Regions from separate parts of the Streptomyces sp. NPDC006643 genome, predicted to be linked through region 3. Evidence: riboswitches for the same ligand, from Rfam matches in the RefSeq annotation. Region 3 holds a riboswitch; each other region holds the start of a gene.
What was found. Region 3 has a riboswitch for cobalamin ahead of ACFYNU_RS02070 (ABC transporter substrate-binding protein). Riboswitches for the same ligand answer to the same signal wherever they lie in the genome.
Positions count from the first base shown of each region.

Region 1: it holds a riboswitch for cobalamin, as region 3 does, so the genes downstream of both, ACFYNU_RS31780 (ribonucleoside-diphosphate reductase subunit alpha) here and ACFYNU_RS02070 (ABC transporter substrate-binding protein) in region 3, are expected to answer to the same signal.
Region 2: it holds a riboswitch for cobalamin, as region 3 does, so the genes downstream of both, metE (5-methyltetrahydropteroyltriglutamate--homocysteine S-methyltransferase) here and ACFYNU_RS02070 (ABC transporter substrate-binding protein) in region 3, are expected to answer to the same signal.

Region 1 covers NZ_JBIAHA010000028.1:57,150-62,469, reverse strand. The annotation lists gene ACFYNU_RS31785 (ribonucleotide-diphosphate reductase subunit beta) at 1-701, opposite strand, end outside; gene ACFYNU_RS31780 (ribonucleoside-diphosphate reductase subunit alpha) at 701-3,121, opposite strand; cobalamin riboswitch at 3,267-3,398, opposite strand; gene ACFYNU_RS31775 (GNAT family N-acetyltransferase) at 3,476-4,000, opposite strand; gene ACFYNU_RS31770 (Uma2 family endonuclease) at 4,079-4,663, shown strand; gene ACFYNU_RS31765 (YbdD/YjiX family protein) at 4,728-4,934, opposite strand; gene ACFYNU_RS31760 (carbon starvation CstA family protein) at 4,931-5,320, opposite strand, start outside.
Region 2 covers NZ_JBIAHA010000045.1:8,551-13,870, forward strand. The annotation lists gene metF (methylenetetrahydrofolate reductase [NAD(P)H]) at 1-695, opposite strand, end outside; cobalamin riboswitch at 824-1,045, shown strand; gene metE (5-methyltetrahydropteroyltriglutamate--homocysteine S-methyltransferase) at 1,205-3,529, shown strand; gene ACFYNU_RS37915 (enolase C-terminal domain-like protein) at 3,615-4,982, opposite strand; gene ACFYNU_RS37920 (5-dehydro-4-deoxyglucarate dehydratase) at 5,201-5,320, opposite strand, start outside.
Region 3 covers NZ_JBIAHA010000001.1:498,906-504,225, forward strand. The annotation lists gene ACFYNU_RS02060 (ABC transporter ATP-binding protein) at 1-215, opposite strand, end outside; gene ACFYNU_RS02065 (iron ABC transporter permease) at 212-1,261, opposite strand; gene ACFYNU_RS02070 (ABC transporter substrate-binding protein) at 1,272-2,258, opposite strand; cobalamin riboswitch at 2,299-2,449, opposite strand; gene ACFYNU_RS02075 (M67 family metallopeptidase) at 2,493-2,906, opposite strand; gene ACFYNU_RS02080 (amino acid permease) at 3,025-4,512, opposite strand; gene ACFYNU_RS02085 (DUF2017 domain-containing protein) at 4,791-5,320, opposite strand, start outside.

The DNA.
Region 1 (5,320 bases), on a different contig from region 3:
GGCTCCTCCTTACGGACGGTGTCCACGACCTCGAACGCGAAGTTCATGTGCATCGTCTCGTCGCGGAACACCCAGTTGGTGCCCGTGGCGAGCCCGTGGAGCAGCCCGCGCGAGCGGAACCAGTAGACGTACGCGAACGCTCCGTAGAAGAACAGGCCCTCGATGCAGGCCGCGAAGCAGATCAGGTTCAGCAGGAAGCGGCGGCGGTCCGCCGCCGACTCCAGGCGGTCGATCGTCTCGACCGAGTCCATCCACTTGAAGCAGAACTGCGCCTTCTCGCGGATCGACGGGATCTCCTCGACCGCGTCGAACGCCGCCGCCCGGTCCGCCGGGTCCGGCAGGTAGGTGTCGAGCAGCGTCAGATAGAACTGGACGTGCACGGCCTCCTCGAAGAGCTGGCGGGAGAGATAGAGCCGCGCCTCGGGGGAGTTGATGTGCTTGTAGAGCGTCAGCACCAGATTGTTCGACACGATCGAGTCGCCCGTCGCGAAGAACGCGACCAGCCGGCCGATCATGTGCTGCTCACCGGGGGTGAGCTTGGCCAGGTCCGTGACGTCGGAGTGGAGGTCGACCTCCTCCACCGTCCAGGTGTTCTTGATCGCGTCCCGGTAGCGCTCGTAGAAGTCCGGGTAGCGCATGGGGCGCAGGGTCAGTTCGAAGCCCGGGTCGAGCAGGTTCTTCTCAGCGGCAGGGGTGGTCATTACTGGCAGGCCTCGCAGGACTCGGGGTTTTCCAGGGAGCAGGCGATGGCGTCGGCGTCCGGCGCCATCGGAAGCGGTACGGCGGGGGTCGCCGACTTCGCCGCGCGGGCGATCCGGGTCGCCGGGCGCGAGCGCAGGTAGTACGTGGTCTTGAGCCCCTTCTTCCAGGCGTACGCGTACATCGAGCTGAGCTTCCCGATGGTCGGCGTCTCCAGGAACAGGTTCAGCGACTGGCTCTGGTCGAGGAACGGCGTACGCGCCGCCGCCATGTCGATCAGGCCGCGCTGCGGGATCTCCCACGCCGTGCGGTACAGCTCACGCACGTCGGCCGGGACCCAACTGAAGCCCGCCACCGAGCCGTTGGACTCGCGCAGCGCCTCGCGGGACTGCGCGTCCCAGACGCCGAGGCGCTTCAGCTCCGCCACCAGATAGGCGTTGACCTGAAGGAACTCGCCCGACAGCGTCTCGCGCTTGAAGAGGTTCGAGACCTGCGGCTCGATGCACTCGTACACCCCGGCGATCGACGCGATGGTGGCCGTCGGCGCGATGGCGAGCAGCAGCGAGTTGCGCATACCGGTCTTCGCGACGCGCGCCCGCAACGCGTCCCAGCGCTCGGGCCAGTTGAGCGCCACGTCGTAGTGGTCGGGGTGCAGCACGCCACGCGCGGCACGCGTCCGCTCCCAGGCCGGCAGCGGGCCCTCGCGCTCGGCGAGGTCGCAGGACGCCTCGTACGCCGCGAGCATGATCCGCTCGGCGATACGGGTGGAGAGCGCGGCGGCCTCGGCGGAGTCGAACGGCAGCCGCTTCTTGAAGAAGACGTCCTGGAGACCCATCACACCCAGGCCCACGGGGCGCCATTTGGCGTTGGAGCGGCCCGCCTGCTCGGTCGGGTAGAAGTTGATGTCCACGACCCGGTCGAGGAAGGTCACGGCGGTGCGGACGCTCTCGTCCAGCCGCTCCCAGTCCAGTTCGAAGCCCTCGCCCTCACCGCTCTCCGTCACGAACGCGCCGATGTTGACCGAGCCGAGGTTGCAGACGGCCGTCTCGCCGTCGTCCGTGACCTCCAGGATCTCGGTGCACAGGTTCGAGGAGTGCACGACGGTGCCGGGCTCGGCGGTCTGGTTCGCCGTACGGTTCGACGCGTCCTTGAAGGTCATCCAGCCGTTGCCGGTCTGCGCGAGGGTGCGCATCATCCGGCCGTACAGCTCGCGCGCCGGGATGGTCCGGCGGGCCTTGCCCGCCGCCTCGGCCGCGCGGTAGGCGGCGTCGAAGTCGTCGCCCCACAGGTCGACCAGTTCGGGCACGTCGGAGGGGGAGAAGAGCGACCAGTCGCCGTCCGCGTCGACCCGGCGCATGAACTCGTCGGGGATCCAGTGCGCGAGGTTCAGATTGTGCGTACGGCGGGCCTCCTCACCGGTGTTGTCGCGCAGCTCCAGGAACTCCTCGATGTCCGCGTGCCACGTCTCCAGATAGACGCAGGCCGCGCCCTTGCGCCGGCCGCCCTGGTTGACGGCGGCGACGGAGGAGTCGAGCGTGCGCAGGAACGGCACGATGCCGTTGGAGTGCCCGTTCGTGCCACGGATCAGCGAACCGCGGGCGCGGATACGGGAGTACGAGAGGCCGATGCCGCCCGCGTGCTTCGACAGGCGGGCCACCTGGTGGTAGCGGTCGTAGATCGAGTCCAGCTCGTCCAGCGGGGAGTCCAGCAGATAGCAGGACGACATCTGGGGGTGCCGGGTGCCGGAGTTGAAGAGCGTGGGGGAGGAGGGGAGGTAGTCGAGGCGGCTCATCAGGCCGTACAGCGCGGCGACTTCGTCCACGGCGGCCGGGGAGTCGTCCTTGGCCAGCCCGGACGCCACACGCAGCATGAAGTACTGCGGCGTCTCGATGACATCGCGGGTGATCGGGTGCCGGAGCAGATAGCGGCTGAAGAGCGTACGTAGACCGAAGTAGCCGAAGCGGTCGTCGGCGGCGGGGTCGATCAGCGCGTCGAGCCGGGCGGCGTGGCGGGTGACGAACGCGGCCGTACGGTCGGCGATCAGGCCCTCCGTGTGACCGACGGCGACCGAGGAGGAGAACGAGACGGCGCCCTGGCCGGCGGCCTCGTCCGCGATCGTACGGGTGAGGAGGCGGGCGGCGAGCCGGGAGTACGCGGGGTCCTCGGAGATGAGCCCGGCGGCGGCCTCGGTGGCGAGCCCGCGCAACTCGGCCTCGTCCGACGCGGCGTTACGGCCCCGGAGCGCGGCGGCGGCGACCTTGCCGGGGTCGGTGTCGGGGAGGTCGGCGGTGAGGTCCGTGAGGAGCCGCAGAAGGCCCGTCCCGGGCCCGTCGGCCGTACCGGCCGGTCCGGCGGCCGGTACGGCCGTCTCCCGTACCCGCTCGGAGATCGCTGAAGCCGGATCGGCTGGCGCGATGGTCACGTGGTGCTCTCCCTCGCTCGGCTCTGGGCCAGGGGGAGGGCACGGCAGCGCACGCCCGCGTACGCCGACCCGGAACCGGGCGGCGCGCGGTGCGGCGTCCACCGGCCCAACCTCGGGGCCCGGACGTCTCGGCACCCGGATCGGTCGAACCGGATGCGTCGTCGGCAGGTACTCGGACTCGCGGGCGCGCAAAGCGCACCACGGCACACCGTTGCGGGACAGTTCCGGATTTCCACCGGATTCTCCTGCGGCGACAACAGAGTTGAGCATACATGTGGGGCTCGTTGGGAGCGGCACCCCCCACATGTTGTGTCGAGCGTGTTTCGGCTTGCCCGGGATCGACCCCGAAACGCCTTAGATCTCCAGGCTGTAGGTGAGCAGGGACAGCCCCGGGATGGGCGACCAGTCGCGCTCCGGCGTACGTACGAAGCCCAGGCGCTCGTAGATCCGGTGCGCGCCGAGCATCGCCTTCTGGGTGGACAGCCGCACCCGCAGGCACCCCTCGGTGGCCCGCGCACGGTCCACACACGCCCGCACCAGCGCCCCGCCGACTCCGCGCCCCCGGGCGGCCGGCGCGACGGCCAGCATGCGGAACTCGGCCTCGCCGTCCCCGGCCACCTCGGCCCACGCGGACCCGGCGACGACGTAGGCCACCCCACCGAGCACGGTCCCGTCCGCGTCGGCGGCCACCAGCACCTCGGCCCCTTCGGCCCGCGCCGCGACGTCGCGCAGGGTCTCCAGATAGGGATCGTCGGCCCCGAAGTCCAGCAGCCCGTCGTCCAGATAGGCGCGCGCGGTTATCTCCCCGAGCGCCGCGTACTCGGCGGCCTCGGCCGCCCTGATGATGAAGCCGGCCTCCGGCTGTGTTCTCTGATCCATCCTTGAAGTGTGCGACACGGTACGGCGGTGCCTTGTCACAGGTCGCAGATATCGTTGGGTGCAGAGCGAGGAGGGTCCATGGCCGTGACCACTGACCGGAACCATCTGGAGACCAGCGTCTTCGACGAGCTGACCCTGATAGTGGCCCGCACGGATGAGCGCGTGCGCATGGAACTTATCGACGGGAAGCTCAGGAGCAAGGTAGTGCCGGACGGGGATCACGGGCGCATCATCGAGTGGCTGCTTCGCATCTGCATGCAGTCGCGGCCAGAGCTGTTTCTCTACCCGGATCAAGGGCTGAAGGTGCAGGCCCACCGCAGTGGCCGCGCTCGGCCGGACGGCTCTCTCGCTCCCAGCGGCGCCTTTGTCGGTCAAGGAGAGTACCCCGACCCCGACCCTGTCCTGATGGCCGTCGAGGTCACCTCCTACGACTCCGACACCGACGCCCGCGATCGCACGGAGAAGCCCCGCGCCTACGCCGAGACCGGCATCCCCGTCTATCTGCTGATCGACCGGGACTCCTGCGAGGTGACCGTCTACAGCGAGCCGGACGGTGTGCGGTACGAGAGCGCCCGCACCGTGCCGTTCGGCAAAACCGTCAACCTGCCCGACCCCGTGGGTATCACGCTGGAGACCGAGCAGCTCAAGGACTGGGTGCACTGACACCCGCTTCCGCACGCCGAAGGCCGCCGCGCCCCCCTCGGGACACGGCGGCCCTCTCGTCCGCTCAGCAGCAGCGGAACCCTTCCCTCGGGTCCGCCTCCCGCGCGTCCATACGGCTCCGTTCGAACGCGCGGCGGGTCATCGGCTCCGCCGTCGGGTCGCAGGCGCGGGTGTGGGCCACGTAGTGGTCGTACGCCGACTCGCCCGTCAACTCCCGTACGTACCAACGGATCCGGCCCACCGCGTGCCGCACCTTCGCCCCGGACGTCATGACGAACCCGGCCCCGGCGATGCCCCGGTGGACGCCGCCGCCAGTTCCGCCTTCTCCTCCTTCGTCGGGATCAGGCCCGCCGGCGCGACCAGTTCCGACTTCACGTACGGCGTCTCCGACAGCTTCACGTTCTCGGGGTGGCGGATCGCGTTGTAGCAGACCCGGCCCGCGTCGGCGATGACCACGAGGATCAGGATCGCGAAGACCGCCGAAAGGACGCCGTCCACCGTCGAGTTGGTGACGACCGTGTGCATGTCGTCCATCGTCTTCGCCGGCGGGATCACCTCGCCCTTGTCGATGCCCGCCTGGTAGACGTCGCGCTGGGTGAAGAAGCCGACCCTCGGGTCGTCGGAGAAGATCTTCTGCCAGCTCGCGGTGAGCGTGAC
Region 2 (5,320 bases), on a different contig from region 3:
ATACGGCGCAGCGAGCGGACCGTGGTGACCGGCATGATCTCCGGGATGATCGGCGTCGTACACCCGGCGCCCGCGACCCGGTCGCGGAACCGCAGATAGTCGTCGACGTCGAAGAACATCTGGGTGATCGCGTAGTCGGCGCCGGCCCGGCACTTGTCGACGAAGTGGCGGATGTCGCTGTCCCAGTCGGGCGAGCGCGGGTGCATCTCGGGGAAGGCCGCGACGCCGACGCAGAAGTTGCCGGATTCCTTGATCAGCCGGACCAGTTCGGCCGCGTACTCGACCCCCTGCGGGTGCTTCGTCCACGGGCCGAGCGGGTCGCCGGGCGGGTCGCCGCGCAGGGCGAGGATGTCGCGGACGCCCTGGTCGGCGTAGTGGCCGAGGATGTTGCGCAGTTCGGCGACGCTGTGGTCCACCGCCGTGAGGTGGGCGACCGGGGTGAGCGTGGTCTCCTGGGCGATCCGCCCCGTGACGCCGATGGTGCGGCCACGCGTCGAGCCGCCGGCGCCGTACGTCACCGAGACGAAGGCCGGTGACAGGGCTTCCAACCGTCGGATCGCCGTCCACAGCCCGGCCTCGGCCTCCGCGCTGCGCGGAGGCATGAACTCGAAGGAGTACGAACGGCCTCCTGCGGCGAGGAGGTCGCGGATGGGCACAGCGTGGTCCGCTCTTGCGCGGGGAGTACCGAGAGCCATGGGCGCAGGTTAATGGCCTGTCGCGGGTGGTCAGGTCCCGGTCCGACTGCTGATACCCGCGCCCCGGGTCATGTCCGCCGGCCCGTCCGGATTCCGGGCAGGGGTGTATGGGCGGCGTCCGTCCCCGTAGGCTGTTCAGTGCAGCTGGTTCGTTCCTGCCCGCCAGGCAGGACGTCGTAAGAGGGAACCCGGTGGGAATCCGGGACTGCCCCGCAGCGGTGAGTGGGAACGACCGCCGTCATACGCACTGGGTCCGGCCGGATCTGGGAAGCGACGGCCAGTAGGTGTCTCGTGGCCGACACGAGACGGGCCCACGAGTCCGAAGACCTGCCCGTTGCCCGTGCGCGACCGATCGCGCGCGGTCTTTCCGGTGACCTCGTGGGCGGGTCGGCGTACGTATCGAGCGGCATGCGCGTTTCTCGCGCGACGTGTCGCGTCGTTCGGTCGTGCCTTCGCGTCCGCGTCCCGTCCCCGGGATGTTCTGGACACATCTCGCGAAGGAGAGTTCCGTGACAGCGCAGTCCGCAGCCGCGGCAGCACGGGCCACCGTGTACGGCTACCCCCGCCAGGGTCAGAACCGTGAACTGAAGAAGGCCGTCGAGGGGTACTGGAAGGGCCGTGTCGACGCCGACGCCCTGCGGGAGACCGCCGCGGGTCTTCGCCGTTCGAACTGGCGGCAGCTGGCCGACGCCGGCATCCATGAAGTGCCGTCCGGTGATTTCTCGTACTACGACCACGTCCTCGACACCAGCGTCATGGTCGGCGCCGTTCCCGAGCGGCACCGTGCGGCGGTCGACGCCGACGGCACGCAGGGGTACTTCGCGATGGCGCGCGGCACGCAGGACGTGGCGCCGCTGGAGATGACGAAGTGGTTCGACACCAATTACCACTACCTCGTGCCCGAACTGGGGCCGGACACGGTCTTCGCCGCCGACTCCGCCAAGCAGGTCGCCGAGCTGACGGAAGCGCTCACGCTCGGTCTCACCGCCCGGCCCGTGCTCCTCGGCCCCGTCACCTATCTCCTGCTGGCCAAGCCCGCCCCCGGTGTGGCCGCCGACTTCGAGCCGCTGACGCTGCTCGACCGGCTCCTGCCCGTGTACGCGGAGGTCCTGGCCGATCTGCGTGCGGCCGGCGCGGACTGGGCGCAGCTGGACGAGCCCGCGCTCGTACAGGACCGCACCCCGGCCGAACTGAACGCCGTGGCCCGCGCGTATCGCGAGCTGGGCACCACGGCCGACCGGCCGAAGCTTCTCGTCGCCTCCTACTTCGGGCGGCTCGGTGACGCCCTGCCGGTGCTCGCCAAGGCCCCGGTCGACGGGCTGGCGATGGACTTCACCGAGTCGGGCGCCGCCAACCTGGACGCTCTCGCCGCCGTCGGCGGACTGCCCGGCAAGCGCCTGGTCGCCGGGGTCGTCGACGGACGCAACATCTGGATCAACGACTTCGAGAAGTCCCTCGCCACGCTCGGCACCCTCCTCGGCCTCGCCGGCCGGGTGGACGTCTCCGCCTCCTGCTCCCTCCTGCACGTCCCGCTCGACGCCACCGCCGAGCAGGACATCGACCCGGAGATCGCCCGCTGGCTCGCCTTCGCCCGCCAGAAGAGCACCGAGATCGCGACGCTGGCCCGCGCGCTGACCGACGGCACCGGCGCGATCACCGCCGAACTCGCGGCCAACCGCGCCGCGCTCGCCTCCCGGGCCGCGTCCGTGCTCACCCGGGACCCGGCCGTGCGCGCCCGTACCGCGGCCGTCACCGACGCCGACGGCCGGCGCTCGCAGCCGTACGCGGAACGGACCGTCGCCCAGCGGGCGCATCTGGGCCTGCCCCTCCTGCCCACGACCACGATCGGCTCCTTCCCGCAGACCACCGAACTGCGCACCGCGCGGGCCGACCTGCGCACGGGGCGCATCGACACCGCCGGATACGAGGAGCGGATCAAGGAGGAGATCCGGGAGGTCGTCGCCTTCCAGGAGAAGACGGGGATCGACGTCCTCGTGCACGGCGAGCCCGAACGCAACGACATGGTCCAGTACTTCGCCGAGCAGCTGACGGGTTACGTCGCCACACGGCACGGGTGGGTCCAGTCGTACGGCACGCGTTATGTACGCCCGCCGGTCCTCGCCGGGGACATCTCACGCCCGGAGCCGATGACGGTGCGCTGGACGTCGTACGCGCAGTCCCTCACCGACCGCCCGGTCAAGGGCATGCTCACCGGGCCGGTGACCATGCTCGCCTGGTCCTTCGTCCGGGACGACCAGCCGCTGGGCGACACCGCGCGCCAGGTCGCTCTCGCCCTGCGTGACGAGGTCGGCGACCTGGAGGCGGCGGGTACGTCGGTGATCCAGGTCGACGAGCCCGCGCTGCGCGAGACGCTGCCGCTGCGCGCCGCCGATCGCGCCGAGTATCTGGCGTGGGCGACCGAGTCGTTCCGCCTGACCACCGCCGGTGTCCGGCCGCGGACTCAGATCCATACGCATATGTGCTACGCGGAGTTCGGCGACATCGTGCAGGCCATCGACGATCTCGACGCGGACGTGATCAGCCTGGAGGCCGCCCGCTCCCATATGCAGGTCGCGGGCGAACTCGCCGTACACGGCTACCCGCGTGAGGCCGGACCGGGCGTGTACGACATCCACTCCCCCCGTGTCCCGAGCGCCGAGGAGGCAACAGCCCTGCTCCACAAGGGACTTGAAGCGATCCCGGCCGACCGGCTCTGGGTGAACCCGGACTGCGGACTCAAGACCCGTGGCTGGCCGGAGACCAGGGCGTCCCTGGAGAACCTGGTCACCGCCGCGCGTGCGATCCGCACGCGACTGGCCGACGACGGTTCCTGACCCGACAGGTCCGGGGCCGGGGCGGGGCCGGGGCGGGCGCACCGCGTGGTCCTGCCCCGGCCCGTCGTCCGGCACCGCGCCGGGCTCAGCGCACCAGGCAGGGGCGCTTGGCGTCGAACTCCCAGCCGGGGATCAGAGAGCGCATTCCCACGGCGTCGTCGCGCGCGCCCAGCGCCTTCTCCCGGTACAGCTCGTGGGCCGCGAGGAGCCGGTCCATGTCGATTTGGACTCCGAGGCCGGGAGCGTCGGGGACGGCGATCTCGCCGCCGACGATACGGGGCGGCGCGGTGGTGAGCCGTTCCAGGCCCTCCTGCCAGATCCAGTGGGTGTCCAGGGCGTTGTAGTCGCCGGGAGCGGCGGCGCCGCAGTGGGTCACCATGGCGAGGGAGATGTCGAAGTGGTTGTTGGAGTGGCATCCCCAGGTCAGACCGGACGCCTGGCAGAGCTGGGCGACGCGGACCGAGCCCTGCATGGTCCAGAAGTGCGGGTCGGCGAGCGGGATGGACACCGACTGGAGGGCCAGGGCGTGGGTGAGCTGGCGCCAGTCGGTGGCGACCATGTTGGTGGCGGTCGGCAGTCCCGTGGCGCGGCGGAACTCGGCCAGGATCTCCCGCCCGGAGTAGCCGTCCTCGGCTCCGCACGGGTCCTCGGCGTAGGCGAGCGTGCCGATCAGCGGGCGGCACAGCTCGACCGCCTCGCGCAGCGACCACGCGCCGTTCGGGTCGAGGGTGATCCGGGCCTCGGGAAAGCGGTCCTTGAGGGCGCGTACGGCCCTGACCTCCTCGGCGCCGTCCAGAACACCGCCCTTGAGCTTGAAGTCCCGGAAGCCGTACAGCTGGTGGGTGGCCTCGGCCTGGCGCACGATCGCCTCCGGCGTCAGGGCCTCCTCGTGCCGGACGCGGTACCAGTCCTCGGCCGCGCCGGGTTCACGCACGTACTCCAGGTCGGTCCGGTCGGGGTCACCGACGTAGAAGAGATAGCCGAGCACCCGTACGGAGTCGCGCTGCTGCCCGTCGCCGAGGAGCGCCGCGACGGGTACGTCCAGATGCTGTCCGAGCAGGTCGAGGAGCGCCGACTCGACGGCGGTGACGGCGTGGACCGTCGTCCGCAGGTCGAAGGTCTGCCCGCCCCGGCCCCCCGAGTCCCGGCCCGCGAACCGGTCGCCGATCTCGCGCAGGACCCGCTTGTAGTCGCCGATGCTCGTGCCGAGCACGAGTGGCTCGGCGTCCCGCAGGGTCTGGGTGATCTTCTCGCCGCCCGGCACCTCGCCGAGGCCCGTCCGTCCCTCGGAGTCCCGCAGGACCACCACGTTGCGGGTGAAGTACGGCCCGTGCGCGCCGGAGAGGTTCAGCTCCATGCTGTCCCGGCCGGCGACCGGATAGACGGAGAACGCGGTGACGGTCGGCCGGCCGTTCACACGCGTACGTGAGTCTGTGTTCGTGTTCGTACTCATGGTCCAGGAATCCTTACGGACGAGGGTGCGGGACACCAGGGAGGTTTCAGAGACTAAGGACGAGCCGAGCGCGAGGCGCAGGAGGCGCTGACGTCGGTGAGACTCCGGCCGAACCGTGGTCCGAAGAGGCATGGCAGGTCCCCTTTGAACTCTGGGTCTGACGGGGAGCGCCGTTCAGCCGTTCGGGACGGTCGTGGGCGCTCCCCCGTCGTGACGGATCAGGCGCGTCGTCGTACGGCGCCGACCAGGCTCAGACCGTCGTCGAGGATCTTCGCCAGCTCGGCGAGGTCGGCCGGGCCGGGGTCGGTGAGCGGGGCGCGTACGGGACCGACGGCCAG
Region 3 (5,320 bases):
AGGTCGTCGCCGTCGAGCAGCGCCCGGCCGTGGGTGGGCCGCAGCGTGCCGTACACGCAGCGCAGCAGGGTGGTCTTGCCGCTGCCGTTGGGGCCGACGAGGCCGACGGTCTCGCCGGGGGCGGCGGTCAGATCGACGGCGTCGACGAGCGGGCGGCCGTCGCCGACCCCGTACGACAGCCCCTCGACGCGCAGAGTGGCGCTGCGGGCGCTCATACCGGGGCTCCTTCGGGGCGGCGGCGCATCAGCCACAGGAAGAACGGGCCGCCGACGAGCGCGGTGAGGACACCCACGGGGATGTCCTGCGGCGCGGCGACGGTCCGGGCGGCGAGGTCCGCGGCGACGAGCACGAGCGCGCCGCCGAGCGCGGCGACCGGCAGCAGCGGCCGGTGCGACGCCCCGACGGCCATCCGCGCCGCGTGCGGCACGAGCAGCCCGACGAAGCCGATGGCGCCGCTCGCGGCCACCATGACGCCGGTGACCAGCGAGGCGAGGACGAACACGGCGGCGCGGAAGCGCGCGGTGTCCAGTCCGAGTACGGTCGCGCCCTCCTCCCCCACCAGCAGCAGGTCCAGCGGCCGGGCGAGCGCCATGAGGACGGCGGTGCCCACGGCGAGGACGACGGCCGGCCCGGCGAGCGTGCTCCAGCGGGCGCTGCCGAGCCCGCCGAGCGACCAGAACAGGGCCTCCTGGAAGTGCTCGGGCCGGGCGGAGACCACCAGGACCAGCGTGGTGAGCGCGGACAGGATGTAGGAGACGGTCACCCCGGCCAGTACGAGCCGCCCGCCGGTCATGGTGGAGCCGCGCCGCGCCAGCGCGTAGACGAGGGTCATCGCGACGAGCGAGCCCGCGAAGGCGGCGGCCGGCATGGCGACGGTGCTGGTGATCCCGCCGGCGATGCCGCCGCCGATGCCGAAGACCAGGACGAGCACGGCGCCGGCGGACGCCCCGGAGGAGATGCCGAGCAGGAACGGATCGGCCAGCCGGTTGCGTACGAGGGCCTGGAGGACCGTACCCACGACGGCGAGTCCGGCACCGACGACCGCGCCGAGCAGCACGCGCGGCAGCCGTACGTCCAGGACGATCGTGCGGAAGGGACTGGGCTCCGCGCCGCCGGTGAGGATGGTGAGGACCTCGCCGGGCGGGATACGGACGGAGCCGAGCGCCAGTGCGGCGACGACGGCGCAGGCGAGCGCCACGGCGAGGCCGCCGAGCACGAGGGCGAGTCTCAGGCGCCGGGCCGGCGGGGTCTCGCGGCTCATCGCGGCGGCCCTACTCGCCCGCCTCCGGGTGGAGTTGGTCCGCGAGGCGCCCGACGGCGGCCGGGGCGCGGACGCCGAGGACGGCGTCGGACAGCGGCAGCACGGCGACGCGCTTGTTCCTGATCGCGGGGACGTCCTTCAGGACGGGGTCCTCAAGGAGCCGCTTCTTCTTCTGCGCGACGGTGGTGGCGCCGTAGTCGTAGATGACGATCATCTCGGGCTTACGGGCCACGACCTGCTCCCAGGTGGCGTCGCCGAAGGATTTGTCGAGGTCGGCGAAGACATTGCGCCCGCCGGCCCGTTCGATCATCTCGTTGCCGATGCCCTTGCCGCCGGCGGTGAACGCGGTCTTGTCGCCGCTGTCGTAGACGAAGACCGGGACCGGCCGCACGCCCGCCAGGCGGGTGGCGGTCGTGTCGAGGGCGGTGCGTGCCCCGGCGGTCCACTTCGCGGCGCGGTCGGGGACGCCGAAGGTGCGGGCGACCTCGGTGACCTCGCGGAAGACGTCGTCCATGGAGGTCTTGCCCTTGGCGCAGTTCTCCAGGTTGAGCCGGGTGTCGATGCCGGCGTCCTTGAGGTCGTCGCGGGTGCGGCCGTCCTTGGCGGCGAAGGCGCTGGCGTAGCCGCCGTAGACGAAGTCCGGATTGGCGGCGAGGAGTTTCTCCTTGGAGGGGTACTCGTCGGCGACGACCGGGACGCTGTCGTACGCCTTCTTGTACTCGGGCAGGACGGCGTCGTCCAGCCAGGCGGTGCCGACGAGCGACTTCGTCAGTCCCAGCTCGATCATGACCTCGGTGACGTGCTGGTTCATCGTGACCACGCGCTTCGGGGGTGCGTCGAAGGTGGTCCTCACACCGCAGTTGGTGACGGTGTACGGGAATCCGTCGGCCGCGGCTTTGGCCTCGCGGACGGGGTCCGGGGTGCTGCCGCACGCGGCGAGCGGGAGCAGCAGGGGAAGCAGGGCCGCCGGTATGAGGGCGTGGCGCCGCAAGGACATGACTGGGCCTCCTCCGGGGGATTTCCGCGTCCCCTGGCATGGTGGGAGAAGGGCGACAGGTCAGTTCCTGGCTTCCGGGGCATCGCTCGCGCGAAGGCCCTGGTCACAGTGGCGGGACCGTGCCGGATTCACACCGGCTTCCTGGGTCCTGCCGCCCTGGGCTGGGGTGCGCCGGAGAAGTGACGTCGTCCGCCCGCAGGCCGGGCGGGACTTCTCCGGGGCGCCCCAAGTGTGTCAGACGACTTCGACGTCTTCCTCGGTGACCTCGCCGTCGACGATGCGGTACGAGCGGAACTGGAACGGGCCCATCTCGTCGGTGTCGGCGGTGGAGACCAGGACGTAGTGCGCGAACGGTTCCATGGCCAGGTCGATGTCCCGGCGGGAGGGGTACGCCTCGGTCGCGGTGTGCGAGTGGTAGATGACCACCACGTCCTCGTCGCGCTCGCGCAGCTCGTTGTCGAGCTGCTTGTGCTCGGTCGAGTCGAACTCGTAGAACGTGGGCGAGCGCGCCGCGTTGAGCATGGGGATGAAGCGCTCGGGCCGGTCGCTGCCCTCGGGGCCCGCGATCACGCCGCACGCCTCGTCGGGGTGGTCGGCCCGTGCGTGGGCGACGATCTGGTCGTACAGCGCCTGGGTGATGGTCAGCATGGGGTGAAGGATAAGCGGGTGGCCTCCGCGAGTGAGATGCGGAGGCCACCTGGTGAGACGGTGCGTGAGACGGGGTGCCGACCTTGGACAGGGTGCGGCGTGGGACGGGGTGCCGGGGTCAGTCGGTCGCCTTGGCGTACTCCGGCTCGTACGGGCCCTCCGGCTCGCCCGGGTCACGCGCGCCGCGCGCCGCCAGCTCGGGGTTGCGGCGCTTGAGCAGCGCCCAGCCGCCGACCAGGAAGAGCGCCCAGACCGCGCCGACGTACAGCGACACCCGGGCCTCGGAGTCGTACGCGATCAGACAGGTCACGAACGACAGGAACACCAGCGCCACCCAGCTCAGCGCCGAGCCGCCCGGGGCCGGGAACGAGGACGCCGGCAGCCGCCCCGCGACCACGGCGGAGCGGTACTTGATATGGCTGATGAGGATCATCATCCAGGTCCAGACACCGGCGGCGGTGGCCACCGAGGTGACGTACAGGAACGCCTTCTCGGGGACGAGGTAGTTGAGGACGACGCCGATGCCCATCAGCGCGACGGACGCGGCGATGCCGAACGCGGGTGTCTTGCGGGAGTTGAGCCTGCCGAGGAGCTTCGGCGCCTCCTTGTTGGCGGAGAGGTCGCGCAGCATCCGGCCGGTGGAGTACATACCGGAGTTGCAGGACGACAGCGCCGCCGTCAGCACCACGAAGTTGACGATTCCGGCGCCGAGCGGGATGCCGATCCTGGCGAAGGCGTGCACGAACGGGCTCTCGCCCTCGCTGAACTCGGTCCACTTCACCACGGCGAGGATGACGGTGAGCGCGCCCACGTAGAAGACGATGATGCGCCAGGGCAGCGTGTTGATCGCCTTGGGGAGGGTCTTCTCCGGGTTCTCGGACTCGCCCGCCGTGACGCCGACGAGTTCGACGGCGAGGTAGGCGAACATCACGCCCTGGAGCGTCATCAGGCTGGAGCCGATGCCGTTGGGGAAGATGCCGCCGTGCTGCCAGAGGTTGCCGGTGGCCGCGGTCTCGCCCGCGTCGGAGAAGCCGAGGGTCAGTACGCCGAGGCCGATGACGATCATGCCGATGATCGCGGTGACCTTGACCATCGAGAACCAGAACTCGACCTCGCCGAAGATCTTGACGGAGATCAGGTTGACGCCGAAGAGCACCACGAGGAAGACCAGGGCGCTGACCCACTGCGGGATCGCGGGGAACCAGAAGTGGATGTAGATCGCGGCGGCCGTGAGTTCGGCCATGCCGGTCACGATCCACATGAGCCAGTACGTCCAGCCGGTGACGTAGCCGAAGAACGGGCCGAGGAATTCGCGGGCGTACTCGGCGAACGAGCCGGAGACCGGCCGGTAGAGCAGCAGTTCGCCCAGTGCCCGCATGATGAAGAAGATCACCACGCCGGCGAGGGCGTACATCAGGATGATGCTCGGCCCGGCCTTGGCGATGTTCGCGCCGGCGCCCATGAACAGGCCGACGCCGATGGCGCCGCCGATCGCGATCATCTGGACCTGGCGGCTGCCGAGTCCGCGCTCGTAGCCCTCCTCGCCCTGCTCCGCGGTCTTGCCGGAGGGGCCCTGCGGGGTGTTGTCGACCTGTGGGGAGGTCATGGTGATGCGCCCTTTCTCCCTGCCTGTGCCGGTGGTCGTGCAGATTTACCACGGGTGCGGCGGCGATCCACGGAGGTCGTTGTGGCGCGGCCCACAGGAAGAAGCGGACAAATCTCACCCCGGATCGCAAAGCATGCGGCGGCGGAGACGCGATCGTTATGCGGAGTTGAGCCTCCATTGAGGAAACGGAAGGTGTCCGTCCGAAGACGGTGTGAAGGCGTTACGCAGGCCCTGTGACGGGTCGCGCCATAGGGCCGGGCCGGGCGGGGACGGACACGTCAGGGCATCATCGTCTCGACGAGCGTCTCCTGGAGCGCCCCGAGCCACAGATACGCCATCACCATCGGCTTGCGCGGGTCGGAGTCCGGCAGCCGGTACAGGCTCTCGCCCTCGTCCTCGTCGGAGACGTCCAGCCTGTTGCCGATCGTCAGGCGCAGGTCGTTGAGCGCGCCGAGCCAGTGCCGGCAGTCGTCGGGGCCGAGTTTCAGTACGGCGCCGCCCTCGCCCGCCGCCGAGAGCGCGTCCAGGGTGCGGACGACGGCGAGGCCGTCCTCGCGCTTGCGGGTCCGCAGGTCGTTCTCGGTGAAGCGCCTGAACTCGGCCGCGTACTCCCGCAGTTCGTCGTCGGTGTCGTCGCCGAAGCCGTACGCGTCCGGGAAGAGCCGGGCGAGCGCGGGGTCGGACGGCGGCTTGCTGGGCCCCTCGGCGAAGAGCGCGGCCAGAGGGTCCTCGCCCTTGGCCGGTTCCTCGCCGGGGCCGATCAGCTCCAGGAGCTGGACGGCCAGGGAGCGCAGGATGGAGATCTCGA